2 regions of the Thiopseudomonas alkaliphila genome follow, and region 2 is predicted to be linked to the other one. Evidence: predicted binding sites of a transcription regulator. Region 2 holds the regulator's gene; the other holds the start of a gene.
The links. Region 2 encodes LexA, which represses DNA repair genes until DNA is damaged. Its sites were predicted from a motif close to CTGTNTNNNNANACAG; they were not measured.
Positions count from the first base shown of each region.

Region 1 (8,547 bases), 690 kb from region 2:
AGCCGCACGCTTTTCTGCGTCGGACAGCACCTCATAGGCTTCGTTAGCTTCTTTAAACTTTTCTTCCGCGTCTTTGTCGTCGGGATTACGGTCTGGGTGAAACTTCATCGCTAAGCGGCGATAAGCTTTTTTTAGCTCCGCTTCACTGGCTCCGCGCTCAACCCCAAGCACTTCGTAATAATCACGCTTTGACATAAAACTTACTCTCTGACTTAAAACTGCACCTTAAACACGTCAACGCGGGAGCAAGCTCCCGCGCGAACAGTGATGCAGCTTATTACAGGCCACATCGATTAAGTGAACACTCTAGGCAACAATTACTTGTTGTCGTTATCTTTCACTTCTTCAAACTCTGCATCAACTACATCGTCTGAACCAGCTTGAGCCTGATCTGCACCCGCCTCAGCTGCTTGAGCTTGGTCGGCATACATTTTTTGCGCCACCGGTGCAGTCGCTTGCGATACAGCCTCGACTTTAGCTTCGATCAGTGCTTTATCGTCGCCTTTAATCGCTTCTTCAAGCTCAGCGACCGCCGCTTCAATGGCTGTTTTTTCTTCGTCAGTCACCTTGTCGCCTGCCTCAGTCACCATCTTACGGGTCGCATGGACCAGCTGATCACCTTGGTTACGCGCCGTTACTAACTCTTCAAACTTGCGATCTTCCTCAGCATTAGCCTCGGCATCACGCACCATTTGCTCAACTTCTTCATCGCTTAAGCCAGAGTTAGCCTTAATCACTACCGACTGCTCTTTACCGGTCGCCTTATCTTTGGCTGACACGTTCATAATACCGTTCGCGTCAATATCAAAGGTCACTTCAATTTGTGGCACACCGCGTGGCGCAGGCGGAATATCCGATAAGTCAAAACGACCTAAGGATTTGTTTTGCGCTGCTTGCTTACGCTCACCTTGTAACACATGAATGGTTACTGCCGGCTGGTTATCATCAGCCGTTGAGAACACCTGGGATTTCTTGGTTGGAATCGTCGTGTTTTTCTCAATCAGGTTAGTCATCACGCCGCCCATGGTTTCAATACCCAAGGACAGAGGCGTCACGTCTAGCAGTAAAACGTCTTTAACATCACCACCTAATACCGCACCCTGAATGGCCGCACCCATGGCTACTGCTTCGTCAGGGTTAACGTCTTTACGGGCTTCTTTACCAAAGTAATCAGCGACCGCTTTTTGCACTAATGGCATACGGGTCTGACCACCTACCAGAATCACCTCATCAATCGCGCTGGCTTCAAGGCCTGCATCGGCTAACGCAGTGCGGCACGGCTCTAAAGTACGCTGGACTAAATCTTCTACCAATGACTCTAATTTAGCGCGAGAAATAATCACGTTTAAGTGCTTAGGACCACTGGCATCAGCCGTGATGTAAGGCAAGTTAACGTCGGTTTGCTGCGCTGAAGAGAGCTCAATTTTAGCCTTCTCAGCCGCTTCTTTTAAGCGCTGCATCGCCAATGGATCACCTTTAAGATCCATACCGCTGTCTTTCTTAAACTCATCGGCTAAGTAGTCGATTAAACGAATATCAAAGTCTTCACCACCTAAGAAGGTGTCACCGTTGGTGGCCAACACTTCAAACTGGTGCTCGCCATCAATTTCAGCAATTTCAATCACCGAAACGTCAAAGGTACCACCACCTAAGTCATACACGATCACCGTACGGTCGCCTTTGGCTTTATCCATACCGTAAGCTAGGGCTGCTGCTGTCGGCTCGTTAATAATCCGCTTAACATCTAAGCCGGCAATACGACCCGCATCTTTAGTGGCTTGACGCTGACTGTCGTTAAAGTATGCAGGAACCGTAACTACGGCTTCGGTAACTGGCTCACCGAGGTAGTCCTCAGCGGTTTTCTTCATTTTCTTCAAGACTTCCGCAGAAATCTGTGGCGGTGCCATTTTTTCGCCTTTTACTTCAACCCAGGCATCACCATTGTCCGCTTTAACAATAGCGAAAGGCACCATTTTGATGTCTTTTTGCACTACTTCTTCGTCAAACCGACGACCAATTAAGCGCTTCACCGCATACAGGGTGTTGGTTGGGTTAGTCACCGCCTGACGCTTAGCTGATTGCCCTACTAACACCTCACCGTCGTTGGCATAAGCAACGATTGATGGCGTAGTACGACCACCCTCAGCGTTTTCAATAATTTTTGCAGTACCGTTTTCTAACACTGACACGCAGGAGTTAGTTGTACCCAAGTCAATACCAATAATCTTACCCATGATGTTCTCCAAACTGATCTAAGTCTTATGCTCGCTATGAGCCGCTAATTCTTAATGCTTGACTAATAAATGGGGGCTATTTTTAACTTTTCAAGCCCTCGGCTATTTATTGTGTCGCTTATTATTTCGTAACGCTGTTATTGCTGGTACTTACTGACTCACCACTACCATAGCCGGACGCAGTAAACGGCCACTGATGGAATAACCTTTCTGGAATACCTTCACCACCGAGTTTGGCTCAACCTCAGCATTAGATTCCATTGAAATGGCTTGGTGTAACTCTGGATCAAAGGGCTGACCCTCTGGTGAAATTTGCTCTACCTGATGACGCTTTAAGGTATCAAGCAACAGCTTTAAGGTCAGTTCAATCCCTTCCCGCATCGACTGCACCGCCGTATCCTCAGTAATCTGTACCTCAAGTGCACGCTCTAAGGTATCCACCACCGCTAATAAGTCTTTAGCAAATTTTTCTAAAGCAAACTTATGGGCTTTTTCTACATCCTGATCGGCGCGGCGACGGGTATTTTGTACCTCAGCCATTAATCGCAGTTCTTGATCTTTAGCCATTGCCAACTGATCAGTTAACGCCGCTAACTGTGCTTCTAGGTCATTTTCCACCGCTGGCTCAGGCGCCTCAGCTGCTTCACTCTCAAGCAAAGCTTCATCTACTTCAACTTCTGGTGTTTCTGGTTTCTGCTGTTCTGTCATTGCCCTGTCCTCAGTGCAGTATTTTTTACAAGTTACGCTTTATATGAGGGCTAGCTCCTACAAATTCAAGGCACTAAACCAGGTGATTTAAAAAGTCCTTTGCAAGCCATAAAAAATACTGTATAAATTCACAGACTGTTTATTGTTACAGGTGAATTTCATGCTGACTCATCTAACGATTTCCCACTACACCATTGTTGAACACCTAGAACTTGATTTGCGCTCAGGGATGAGTGTAATTACCGGTGAAACAGGGGCAGGAAAATCGATTATGCTCGATGCCCTTGGACTGGTCTTAGGTGGACGCGCCCATAGTCATGCGGTTAAGCCCGAGCGAGAAAAAGCTGAAATTCAAGCGCTGTTTGACCTAACCCAGTTACCTGCTGCTCAACAATGGTTGCAAGAACGCGATCTAGCGGATGATCAGCAGTGCATTTTACGCCGAGTCATTACCCAAGAAGGCCGCTCACGCGCCTACATTAATGGTATCGCCTGCCCACTAGCTGACCTTAAAACCCTAGGCGAAATGCTGGTCCATATCCACGGCCAACATGCCCAACAAGCCCTGCTGAAACTCGATCAGCACCGCTTATTACTTGACGACTACGCCCAAGCCGATGCCTTAGCTGCGCAAGTCAAGCAGGCTGCGCTCAGCTATCGACAATTAAGCCAAGCCAAGCACAACGCTGAACAAGCCGCTGCTCAGCACGAAGCTCAATTACAATTACTGCGTTACCAACTGGAAGAACTGGATCAGCTAAATCTAGGAGAAACTGAGCTTGCCGAACTTGAACAAGAGCAGCGCTTACTAGATAACGCCATTCAGCTGCTAGGCAGCTCGCAAACTGTGCTGGATATCTGCAGTGATAACCCTGAAAACTCACTGCTCAGCAGTCTTAACTATTGCCTGCAACAACTAAGCAATAGCCAAGCGGCTAAACAATTAAACCAGTTTGAAAGCGCACGGCATTTACTTAGCAGCGCTCATATTCAAATTGACGAGGCCATGGGCGAATTGCGCCGTTTTTCCGATAGTTTTGATGCCGACCCTATACGTCAAGAACAGATTGAGCAACGCCTCGATAGCATCTACAGCTTAGCGCGCAAGCATAAAATTCAACCCGAGCACTTGCTCAATCTGCAGCAAGAGTTACGCGCCGAGCTCAACACCCTTGATCAACAAGCCGCCAATCTAGAGCAGCTTGAGCAACAAATTGAACAGGCACAAAGTAACTACCAGGTCGCCGCTGAAGCCTTAAGCCAAGCGCGCCACCGGGCAGCGCCCCGCTTTGCACAGGCGGTATCCAAGCAACTCAAACAGCTAGGGTTAGTTTCTATTCAATTTGAAATTGGCCTATTTCCGCGGGCAGCCAACGAAGAGCTTTCTAGCCATGGCCTTGAACAAGTCAGTTTTTTAGTCAGCACCAACCCAGGTCAACCCTTGCAAGAAATGGCCAAGGTCGTCTCCGGTGGTGAGCTTTCACGTATTAGCTTAGCTATCCAAGTGGTGTCTGCAGCTAGCAGCGAAACGCCTACCTTAGTTTTTGATGAGGTCGATGTGGGCATTGGCGGCCCCACCGCTGAAGTCGTTGGACGCTTACTGCATCAACTCGGGCAACGTGGCCAAGTGATTGCTGTCACCCACTTACCACAGGTAGCAGCCCATGGTGACCAGCATCTGTATGTGCATAAAAAACACTCCAAACACAGCACCGACACTTCGGTCAAAGTCCTGTCCACCCATGAGCGTACTAAAGAGGTCGCCCGTATGTTGGGGGGGATTCAAATCACCAACGAATCCCTAGCCCATGCTAAGCAACTACTGCGTTTGCCGATTTCCGCTTCTGCCTAAACTGCAAGCCCGCTGCCAGTTACTCTTTCGTGGCAGCGGGCTAAACCTGCAGCGGGTTACTGCATTCGCACCGTCGGTTTAGACCAAGCTCCAGTAATGCGATAACGCACCGCGGTAAGTTTTTCTAAGCGATTACCTAACGCTTTATCCGCCAAATAAACAGCCCCACCAATTAAAGGCGCGCCAGCAGCAATGGCCGCAATGGTTAAATTGCTCGTTAAAGGCACGCTAACTCTTAGCTGAGCATTGATTTTATCCCGGGGAAAATCAATAAAGCCTTCTAGTTGCAAGTCAGTGGCTGGCCCATCCATAACTAAAGGCCCTACCGTTTTAAATAAACCATTATCGGCACGTAGCCGGGCTTTAATGGTGTCATAGGCTAAACCTCGATCAAAAATATCCGAGAAATCTAAGCGTAGACGCCGGCCAATAGTTTCAAAATTGAGTAAGCCAAAGACGCGTACGGCCTGGGCATTTCCTTCGATACTTGTTAATTGTCCTTGGCTAAAGCGGGCATCAATGTCGCCGGTAAAGGCTTCAGTGCCGATGGCTGCCGGTGAGCCATCCCAACGACCATTAATTGCAGCAAAAAACTGTTTACTGCTGATGGTTTTAGCAAAACCAAAGGCACTCAGCACCTTGCCAATATCTCCTCCCTGTAATTGCCCAGCAAAGCTAGAGCTGACGCGGGTGGCTGGCTGCAACCAGTCTAGTCGTCCATGCACACTCAACCCTTGTAAATTGCTGGCAATATCCAATAAGCGCAGCCCATGGGTTTGTTTACGTGCTTTAAAGCGTAAAGTACCCAACGGCTGCGAGCCAAGATTAAGCTGCTGAATGCTGACATCCATACTCGGAATAGTTTTCGGATTGATGCCCGCTAAAGCATCTTGTTTCTGAGACGTCGCTGTATCTTCAGGACGAGGCAAGGTTAACTGACTTAAGGTAATCTGATGGGGCTGATGGTTATTTTCATAATAACGCAGACTCCCCTTAAGGAGCGGGCTATCCACTTGGGCCAACCAACTATTATTGGCTTGAGGTCTTAACTGAAAACTCAAAGGCTGTCGACTCATACCTAGCCCACTAAAACGCGGGGTTGAGAGATTCACTGTGGACAGTTTAGGCGTTGGGTTCCCAGTAGCAGCCACTTGCCCTTGACTAAAATACGGCTCAGCCCATGCCTGCCATTGCTCTAGCTGTACCTCAGCCAACTGGCCTTCTAAACTGATGCCACTCGCCGTAGGCGCCCCGGCTTTTCCCCCACCCAATTTAACTCGTGCACGCAACTGCCCTAATTGATGATTGGGTACACGTGCATTGGCTGACAACAAATTAGCATAGTGCAATTGATAGCTAGGTGTCCCTTGGGCAGGCAGCTGAATCTGTAGTTGGATCGCTCGAGATTGATTCTTACTTTTCGCAAAAGGAGCCGGCAAATCTAAACTAACACCCTCTAGATTGGAGGTTAATTCAAGGTTGGCATCAGCCCCCTGTAAGTTAACTGCCAGGTTATAGGGCAACTGGCCGGCTACTGGCAGCTGGCTATCCAATCCACCCCAAGTCAATAACGTGCTAACCGGAAGTTTGCCGTTAAAACGCATCAAGGTATGAGCCTGCTGCGCTTTACGCTGAGCGGTTATTTCGCCGGTAAATGGCTGATTAAACACCCGCCCTGCCACACGCTTAGCACTTAAACCCTGCTGCAAATCGTAACGAAAATCGCCGTTCACTTGAGTCAAGGGCACGCCTAAATTAACTAAATTAAGTTCAGCTTGCCGGGCCTGAAAATCTACTACCACCTGTAACGGTGGGGCTTGCTTATCCAGTGGTATCGCTAAATTCAGAGTCGCGGGCAAGGGGCCGCTACCTTGCCAACTATGCAGTGCAGATAAATCCTCAGCTAACGGAGTTTGCTGCAAAATAGCCAAGCCATCTTGCATGCTGCTGTCGAGCTTAGCTGATAACCGTAATTGAGGCGCGCCTGCAGCTAAAGGCACCTCAGCGACAGCGTCAGTAACCCGAGTATTGAGAGTTTTCCCCTGCGCCAACTCAACCACCACTTGGCTGCCATCAACTAGTACTTCGGCATCAGCCTGGATTAAGGCTGGCCAACCAGGCTGATAGGCCAACTCTGCATCACGCACTTTAAAGTACAGTCCCATTTCACTGGCCATTTTATCTTGATGCTGGCTAATTGCCCCTTGATACTGAAAATAACCTTGCTCTACTTGACCCGCAACAATCGCATGTTTTAGCCAGTCACCTAACTCTTTACTAAAACCAGGAGCGCGGGTAGGCAAGTACTTTTCAGTAAAAGCAGCATTGCCGTCGACCAACCCAACTCGTAAGTCCATGTAATCTTCTAAGGCTGGATCATCAAATAGACGAATCACGAAATCGCCGGAAATTTGCCCCTCTTGCCCCTGAACTTGCAAGTACGGACTAGCCAACTCAAAGCCTTGCTCATCAAATAACCACGTTAACTGTGCGCGGGCTTGTTGATACTGCCAAGGCTGAGGGAATAACTCAGCCAAATGCAAGCTAAAGGCCTGAGTATCTAAACGTAGTTCACCATTCAAAGCCGTGCCATGCACAGTACCGTTAATACCTGATGCACTGGGCACATGCTCCCAGGCTGAATAACTCAGATCCTTAACTGCGCTCGAAAAACTCAGCTGCTTAGCTAGCTCTGGATGCTCTGGTCGCCACTCCAGCCAAAGCTGCTGTAATTGCCCCTGAAAATTTAAACGTTTAACAATCTCATAGGCGGCGTGCTGCTGTGGCAAAAAGGCTAAAACCCAGCGATTAACTGCCGGCAAGTCAACCTCTGGAACCTGCAACCGTAGCATCGGCCCCTCGGGCTCTGGTTCATAGCTAATCAAAGCTTGTAACTGATAAGGTTCAGCTACCGGTAAACCCGTATCACTGGATAAGGGCAACTTCAGCGACTCGAGCCATATTTCAGCTCGCTCGCCCTGTTTTTGATAAAACAAAGCCAGCTCAGGACGCTCAACCGACAGTGGCTGAGCTTGGGGAGTAACTAACTGCACACGCTCAGCAGCTAGTTGCACACTGGCCTGCTGCAACCAACCATTGCTCGCCTCACCCCATACTTGTAGCGCAAACTCAGCTTGTGCTAACTGCCAGTCTTGCCACTGCTTAACCGGTAACCAGCGAGCCCAATCCGTGGCTTCTGAAGCTAAGTAAAAATGTAAGTCACTTTGCCGCCAATCAGTCGCATGCAACTTACCTTTGGCCTTAAGCTGTACCTGAGTGTCATCGGGCAGACTTAAAGAAGCCTGTAACTGCTGGCTCAAATAGCCATTACTAAACCCAAGGTTGGCCTGTTTAAATACCACAGGACCAGCTTGATAAGGGAAAAAAGCAAAACGACTATCTCGTACTTCAACCTGCCCTAACTGCGCCAGATACTGCACCACGCTAGCGTAGGAAAGATCTACTTCTTGATCTTTGTTTTCAGGTAAGCCCAGTACTCGCCAATTTTGTTGTTGATCCTCAACAAAGGCTAACTGCACCCCCTCCAACTGCACTTTGGCCAGTTTAAGCTGCCCTGTAAACAAGCTGGCAAAGGGACGAATATCGAGCGTGATTTGCTTTAGAGCTAAACTTTGGCTTTTACCTAAGGTAACGTGCCGTGCCTGCAATTGAGGATAACGCCCACGCCAGTTACCACTGAGCCACTCCACGGTAACAGGCTTACCTAGCGCTGCTGCTAGCTGCTGCACTATC
Region 1 is NZ_CP012358.1:2,388,852-2,397,398, reverse strand. Features, by position in the region: gene dnaJ (molecular chaperone DnaJ) at 1-195, opposite strand, end outside; gene dnaK (molecular chaperone DnaK) at 318-2,234, opposite strand; gene grpE (nucleotide exchange factor GrpE) at 2,385-2,942, opposite strand; gene recN (DNA repair protein RecN) at 3,103-4,794, shown strand; gene AKN87_RS11515 (YhdP family protein) at 4,851-8,547, opposite strand, start outside.
Region 1: the regulator LexA is predicted to act here: its motif matches at 3,061-3,076, upstream of recN (DNA repair protein RecN).

Region 2 (8,547 bases):
AATCCCTTTAGTGGTACTAATCAAGCCCTTACCTGCTAATTGCTCGGCATAAGGTGTGAGTACCTGGCGTAAGGCCGTAGATGGCAAGGCAACAAAAATCAGCTCACAAGCTAATGCCTCGGCAATTTCACTGGTTGGCTGTACGCCATCCTGCAGCGGCACTCCCTGTAAATACTTAGGGTTTTTCCGCTCAACTTGCATGGTTTGCGCTTGCTGTTCATCGCGCATCCATTGAATAACGGGGTGGTTATTGCTCGCTAATAAGTTGGCAACAGCAGTTCCAAAACTACCACCACCAAGAACTGCAATTGGTTTGCTCATGGGTATCCACTACTCGTTTAGCCAAAATGGCGATGGCGGCATTATACGTTGCAATCCAGCCATTATCAGTAGCTTTTGCAAGATAATCATTTAGAATTAAATCCATGAACGAGCAAAGAGGCCCTCTTTACGAAGTCATTCAGAGTGATAAATTTTACTTGCTAGCACTGGGTCCCTTAGACATGAACCAACACTTTAAGCTCGCTATCATTATTTTGTAGCAATGATCGCCATTTCTATAATTTATCTTTTTCGCTCTCATATTTTTAAGTACTGATAGCTAGGTGTTCAATGACTCTTTTACAGCGCTGGCATACCGGAACTATTCACCGCCATACCTTAATTGTCAGCTTAGTCCCTGCATTATTAATTGCTACTTTACTAACGACTTACTTTACTTACTCACGCTTCCAAGACTTACAGCAAGGCCTACTCACTACTGGTCAGTTATTAGCTAACCAGATTGCTCCAGCTGCTGCGTATGGCGTGGAATCTGGTAATTTTGCTTATTTACAAACTTTAGTTAGTGCCGCCTCCAGTACCCAGTATGTGCGTTGTATTAATGTCTATAATCAAGACAATCAAAAAATTGCATCCATCACAAAAAGCTGCCCTGATTACAAACAATCTTTTAAGTTTGACGCTCCTATTTACCAGCACTCCACTGAGCCGGATACCCATGAGGCAGCTACGCCCCCCATTCCTAAACAAAAAAAACTGCTAGGAAGAGTCGTTGTAGTGATGACTGACGTTCAGTTACGCAAGGAACAGCAACAAAGCTTATTGCAAGCCAGCTTATTAAATGGCTTTGCTTTTATGCTAACTTTATTATTAGCTCATGCACTATCACGTAGCCTATCTTTGCCCTTAAAACGCATGAGTTACTCTCTAAAAGCCATGCAGCAAGGGAATTACAGCCCAGTTAAAGTTACACGCTATACCGGTGAAATTGGCGAACTAGCTAACAATATTAATCGACTGGCTGCAGACCTAAGCCAAGCCAAAAAAGATCAGCAGATTCAGTTACTGCAAGCCACTAAAGCCTTGGAAGAAGCTGAACATGCGAACCGCAGTAAATCAGACTTTTTAGCTATGATGAGCCATGAATTGCGTACGCCAATGAACGGCATTTTAGGCATGCTACAGCTACTTGAAACCACTGAGCAAAGCAGTGAGCAAAAAGAATACACCCAGTTTGCCACCACTTCAGGCCAACAGTTGCTACAAGTCATTAATAATATTCTTGATTTTTCCCGTCTCGAGCATCATGCCATCGGCTTAGAGTATTTATCCTTTAACTTGAAAGAGTTATTTGATCAAGCCTTTAAGCCATTTGAGTTAGAAGCTAAGCGGCGTAAGCTCGATTTCAGCGTAACTTATAGCCCCCTAGCCCGCGATAGCTTCTTACTGGGCGACCCGACACGTATTAAGCAGGTGTTAGTCAACCTAGTCAGTAATGCCTTTAAATTTACCGAACACGGCTTTATTAAAGTCAGCTGCCAAGCCTTTATGAAAAATAAGCACAGCTTGGATTTAGCCATTAAGGTGACCGATAGCGGCATTGGTATTGCTAAAAGCCGTATTAAGTATATGTTTGATGCCTTTAGCCAAGCCGACAGCTCTATTTCTAGGCGTTATGGTGGCACCGGATTGGGTCTATCTATCTCCCATAGTTTGGCCGTACAAATGGGCGGCACCCTGACCTGCTCTAGCCAAGAGCAAGTAGGCACACTGTTTATGCTGAAAATTCCGCTACAAATTGATCAGGCCAAAACACAGGAATAACTTGCCCTCAGCAAAACACTGTATATAATACCAGTCATACAGTACTTAATGAGGGCGAACACCATGAAGCTAACTAAGCGCCAAGCAGAAATATTGGCATTTCTCAAAGAGTGGATTGAGCAAAACGGCTACCCACCGACTCGCGCTGAAATCTCCCAAGCTCTTGGTTTTCGCTCGCCCAATGCAGCTGAAGATCATTTACGCGCACTGGCCCGAAAGCAAGCAATTGAAATGATTCCTGGTGCCTCGCGTGGCATTCGCATCATTGAAGATGAACTAACAGCAGCGCCTGATCTTAGCTTGGCCCTTAACGATCATGAGCTGCCAATTATTGGTCAAGTAGCTGCCGGACAACCCATTTTAGCCCAAGAACATATTGAAACTACCTGTGCAATTAGCCCTGACTTTTTTAAACCCAAAGCTGATTATTTGCTGCGCGTTAAAGGCAGCAGTATGCAAGACATTGGCATCTTAGACGGTGATTTGCTGGCAGTGCATAAAACCCAACAAGCAAAAAATGGCGACATTGTTGTAGCCCGCATCGATAACGAAGTCACCGTTAAGCGCTTTAAGCGCGAAGGCAATACCGTTTGGTTAATTGCTGAAAACCAAGATTTCGCCCCGATTGAAATTGATCTAAGCCATGAAGAGTTAGTGATAGAAGGCTTAAGTGTCGGTGTGATCAGGCACTAACTGGAGAAACCTAACATGCAAAACTTAAACAGCAATCGTGTGGTGCAGAGCCTGCCCCTGTCAATTTTGCGCAAACCAGCACTCAATCAAAGCCTGCCGCTTGGTGAACCCAAATTAGGCCTAGCTCAAGAGGCCTTTAGCGAGCTGATTATCAGTGGTGGCAAGCAGCAGTTTTTAGCGCTGTTAGCACCCGTATTACAGTCCTTAAGCCATGAACAAGCCGACCGCTGGTTAACCTTGGTCGCACCACCTGAAACCATCAGTAATCAGTGGCTCCGCTCGATTGGAGTCAATCCACAGAAAACCATGGTGATCAGCGATCGCTCACCAGCAAAAGTGATGAAAATTTTACGCCAAACCCTGAGCTTAGGGTTAAGCCATACCGTGGTTAGCTGGATTGATGTGATGCCTGAAGGTCTAAAACAACAGCTCAGTCGTCAGGCGGCTTACACCCAAAGCAAGTGGCTTAATATTAAGCATCCCTTCACTCTCGCCTGCTAGGCTCACCTAGCTCAGCTCATCCGCTAAAGCTATATAGACCCTAATATGCGGCGATAAAAATGCCCGTCACCAGGACGGGCATTGCAGCAGGCACAGTAACTCGCGCAACAATGGCCTTACGCCAAGGCAAGCTTGTACTGTTTTTCCCACTCTTTGGTTTCTTTTTTCGATGCGCCGCCTAAAAACTCTAAGGCTTGGCGTAAACGAAAGCGTGTTAAGTCGGGGCCTAAAATCGCCATGGCATCTAACACCGAAACCGAGCTGCTTGAACCGGTAATCGCCGGGAACATTAACGGCATAATATCCCGTAATTTTAGCTCAAGCGCCGCACCAACCTCATGAATACAGGCCATAATCGCGTCTTTGTCCCACTGACGCTGCGCCTCTAAACGCCACAACACAAACTGCAACACTTGACGCACTTGCTTCTCATCGAGCTTTTTATGGGCAAATAACTCAGCATTTAATGGCACGCCAGCGGTAAAGAAAAAGTTTGCTAGGGGCGCAATTTCACTGAAAGTTTCTACCCGTCCTTGCACATGGGGGGCAATTTGCATGAGGTATTCAGGATTAAATGCCCACTGCTGCACTTGCTGAGCAAAGTCTTCAACGCTTAACTCACGCAACCACTGACCGTTTAACCAAGACAGTTTCTCAATATCAAACACCGGGCCACCTAAGGAAACACGGCTTAAGTCGAAGTTTTCAATCATTTCTTCAAGGCTAAATTTTTCACGCTCATCGGGCATCGACCAGCCCATACGCCCCAAGTAGTTCAGCATGGCTTCTGGCATAAAACCCATACGCTCATAAAACGTAATTGAGGTTGGGTTTTTACGCTTAGAGAGCTTACTTTTATCAGGGTTACGCAGCAGCGGCATATAGCACAATACAGGCTGTTCCCAGCCAAAATACTCATACAGCTTAATTAACTTCGGCGCCGAAGGCAGCCACTCTTCGCCACGTAGCACGTGAGTGATCCCCATCAGATGATCATCCACTACGTTGGCTAAAAAGTAAGTAGGCAGCCCATCGGCTTTCATGAGCACCTGCATATCCATGCGGTCCCAGCCAATTTCGACTTCGCCACGCAGCATATCCTTAACCACGCAGACCCCTTCGGTCGGTACCCGCATCCGAATCACGTGGGATTCACCTGCCGCTACTCGTGCTTGCGCTTCACTCGGGTCAAGATGTGAGCAATGCCCATCATAGGCCGGTGTTTGCTTATTGGCCATTTGCTCGGCACGTACCGCATCTAAGCGTTCAGCAGAACAGAAGCACGGAAAGGCATGGCCCTTAGCGACTAATTCATCTGAATATTTTTTATAGATTTCACCGCGCTCACTTTGACGATAAGGGCCATGGGGACCACCGACATCGGGGCCTTCATCCCATTCAATCCCTAACCAACGTAAGGCATCGTAAATCTGTTGTTCAGACTCTTTGCTCGAGCGAAGTTGGTCGGTGTCTTCAATTCGCAAAATGAATTGGCCGCCGTGCTGGCGCGCAAAACACATATTAAACAAAGCAATATAAGCCGTTCCTACGTGGGGATCACCGGTAGGAGAAGGAGCGACACGGGTTCTAACAATAGTCATGAAGGCTCTCAAGTAAGCGAGTTAAAAATAAACAGCGCGTGAAAATAAAGGCCTAGCATAGCAAAAATAGTGTTTTGGCTCTAGACGCATGCACCAGAGCCAATCAAGAATGTACGGCTACTAGGCCTGGGGATTTTGCCAAGCCGACTGCGCTTTTGCCGTCATTTTCACTTCATCTAAGCGCCAAATTAACCAAGCAATGGCCACAACGACTGGGATCGAGAGCCAATTTAACCAAGCCCAGCCCAGCAGGACGACACCCTGTCCGGCCAGTAAGCTGCCAATCGCTGAAGCACTAAAGACTAAAAACTCGTTAATGCCTTGCACCTTACCTTGCTCTGCCGGGCTATAAGTGAAGCTGAGTAAGTGCGTAGCGCCAATAAAAGTAAAGTTCCAGCCTACGCCCAATAACAATAGCCCGCTAAAATAGTGCCAATAACTAACGCCTGAAATATTAATCAACGCGCAGATCACTAAAATAATGCAGCCCCACAAAATCACTGTACGCGATGAGAACTTGCGAATCAGCCAGCCAGTAAAAAAGGACGGCACAAACATCCCCAGAACATGCCACTGAATCACAATCGCCACATCCTCAAAAGGAAATTCATGGTGATCCATAGCTAAAGGGGTTGCTGTCATCAGCAGCACCATAATCGCATAACCCACTACCCCAGAAGCGACCGCAGCAATAAGTAAAGGTTGCTGAAACAGCTCAGCATAGCTGCGCACCCGATCAGTTGGCTTCACCGTCACCGCTTTAGCCAAAGGCAACACACTGATTAGCAGCAACGCCACCACATAGATCGCAAACAAGCCATAAAATGCACCTACAAACGGCTTATCTGCCCAGTTTTGCGACCAAATGGCCAAGTTCGCTCCCAGCACTGCGGCAATTACGCCGCCGCCCATCACGATTCCAATCGCACGTGAACGCTGCTCCACACTGCATAAATCTAGCGCAGCAAAACGATACTGCTGACCGACGCCAATAGCCATGCCGATCAATAAAGTACCGCAAGCAAAGCCGTATAAGCTCGAAGCTTCTAATCCCTGTAATGCCACCCAAGTACCAACTAAGCCAATCAGATTACCTAACACAAACCCGACCTTGCGCCCGAGTTTTTGCATCAGTAGCGCCGCTGGAATGGTGGCTGCAATGAGCCCCAAAAACTGCGCGGCCACAGGCAAAGTAATTAATAGCGGATGCGCTGCGAGCTGTTTACCAATCAAGGCAGATACTGCAACTAATAAGATATTTCCTGAGGTTAATAAAGCTTGGGCAATCGCAAGGCCCCATACAGTTATAGGCAAAAGGGTTTTCCTTTCAAATGGTTATAAGTATAGCCACAGCACTACCACACAACCTTCTACGTGTTGTGCGCTAGGCTGCTACAGAGGCTAAATTAACGAGTAGGCAAATAGGGCATTGGATCTACGGACTTGCCCTGACGACGAATTTCAAAGTGCAATTTAGTGGTATCGGTGCCGGTAGAACCCATCTCGGCAATTTTTTGTCCCGATTTTACCTTTTGCCCTTCATTGACCAAAATGCGCCGGTTATGCCCATAGGCACTCAAGTACACATCGCTGTGCTTAATGATAATTAACTCACCGTAGCCCACCAATCCGCTACCGGCGTACACCACGGTTCCATCAGAGGCTGAGACAATCGGATCGCCAGCATTGCCAGCAATATCAATGCCTTTATTGGCGCCCGAAAAACGGCCAACGACTTGACCACTGGCCGGCCAACGCCAACCTTTGCTAGAAACCGCAGCAGTACTGACCGATGCCGAGCTACTAGGGGCTGGCGTCGGCTTAGTAGTCGTGGTCGGCTGACTCACCACAGGACGGCTAACCGTGGTTTGTGGTGCTGTTTTTGCAGGGGTGGTTTTAGCTGGAGTAGTTACTACCGTAGCTGGCCGTCTAACGGGTGTTACCGGTTGCGCTTGGCCACTAAAGCGAATCACCTGCCCTGGGTTAATGTTGTAAGGGGCAGCAATGCCATTGAGCGAGGCCAAGGCTTTCCAGTTCCAACCATGGCGCGTAGCAATTGAGTATAGGGTGTCACCACGCTGTACACGGTACTGGCCACTGGTTACAGCCGGCACTGCATGCTGGCGATCGACCACCTGTACCCTTGCATTATTGCTACAAGCCGTCACCCCTAGTAACGAGACTAGGGCGCTAATCAGCAACGGACGCGATATACCTGCGGTTTTAGCTCGACTCACAGCACCACCTTGATGATTAATTAAATCCATACTGAACCACTTGTTCTTCATTACTTCACCGCTTCCAAGCTCGAGGCTAGCGAACTGTCGGGGCTGTTGCCGCCCCCGCTAAACGACTCGACCAATACTCTAAACCTAAAACCAATAGCACGCTGAGCACGGCTAATAGTAGTGCGCCGGCTAACTGTGCATCTAACTGGGTGAGCACTTCATACTGCCACGGACTCACGGGTACCTGTTGCAGCGGCACCTGCTCTCCATGCCGATTAAGCTGCCACTCTAAGGTTTCTTTCCAAGGCCACACCTTCAGTAAAGAACCCAACATAATACCCAGTAAAAAGCTCAATGTTACCTCACGGTAGTGCTGCATAGTAAATTTAAGCACATGAGCAAATAGCAAAATACCGGTTAAGCAACCCAGGGCAAACACCCCTAAGGTGACGACATCTAAGCTTTTAACTGCACTGATAATGCTGTCGTACATGCCCATTAAGACCAGTAAAAAACTGCCGGAGATGCCAGGTAAAATCATTGCACAGATGGCAATGGCGCCGGCAAAAAAAACGGCCAGCAAGCCACTACCCCAACTAATGTGCGCAGCTAAGCTGATATACGCGGCCAATCCTATTCCCAGTAATAAAAACAAAAACTGCGGCCAGTGCCAGCGCTGAACTTGCTTAGCCACCAGCCAACATGAAGCGACTATCAAGCCAAAAAAGAATGCCCATAATAATAAGCCATGCTGCTGCAGTAACCAATGGATCAGCCCAGCTAAACTAAAAACGCTGGTGACAATACCGGCAAACAGCACCAATAAAAAATTAGCGTCGAGGGTGTGCCAAGCCTTTGCAAACTGCCCCTGCACTAGCCACCAACCAGCTTTAGGTGCCTGACTGATAGCCCCCAATAAACGCTCATAAATGCCGGTAATAAAAGCAATGGTACCGCCGGACACACCAGGCACGATGTCGGCAGCGCCCATCGCGAGGCCTTTGAGAAATAATAAAATGGCTGCTTTCATATTTAATGCTCAATCCCACTCAACATAGGCACAAAATAAACCGGAGTTATGGCTTGTTGAGTATAACCATGACTTTGGCGACGAATCAGATAAAGCTTTTGCGCTTGCCCGCTCCCGATTGGAATTACTAGCCGTCCACCCACAGCCAACTGCTCAATTAGTTTGAGCGGCAACTGATCGGCAGCAGCGGTCACTAAAATTCCATTAAAGGGTGCAAACGCTGGCCACCCTTGCCAACCATCTCCCCAACGAAACACCACATTGGTTTGCTGCAATTGCGCCAGCCGTTGCTTAGCCTGCTCTTGCAACGGCTGAATCCGCTCCACAGTAAACACCCGTTCAACTAACTGGGTTAATACTGCCGTTTGGTACCCTGAGCCAGTGCCAA
Region 2 is NZ_CP012358.1:586,704-595,250, forward strand. Features, by position in the region: gene AKN87_RS02870 (NAD(P)H-dependent glycerol-3-phosphate dehydrogenase) at 1-321, opposite strand, end outside; gene AKN87_RS02875 (HAMP domain-containing histidine kinase) at 613-2,106, shown strand; gene lexA (transcriptional repressor LexA) at 2,170-2,799, shown strand; gene AKN87_RS02885 (cell division inhibitor SulA) at 2,815-3,300, shown strand; gene gltX (glutamate--tRNA ligase) at 3,417-4,901, opposite strand; gene AKN87_RS02895 (MFS transporter) at 5,022-6,215, opposite strand; gene AKN87_RS02900 (peptidoglycan DD-metalloendopeptidase family protein) at 6,308-7,189, opposite strand; gene AKN87_RS02905 (DUF368 domain-containing protein) at 7,215-8,159, opposite strand; gene AKN87_RS02910 (protein-L-isoaspartate(D-aspartate) O-methyltransferase) at 8,162-8,547, opposite strand, start outside.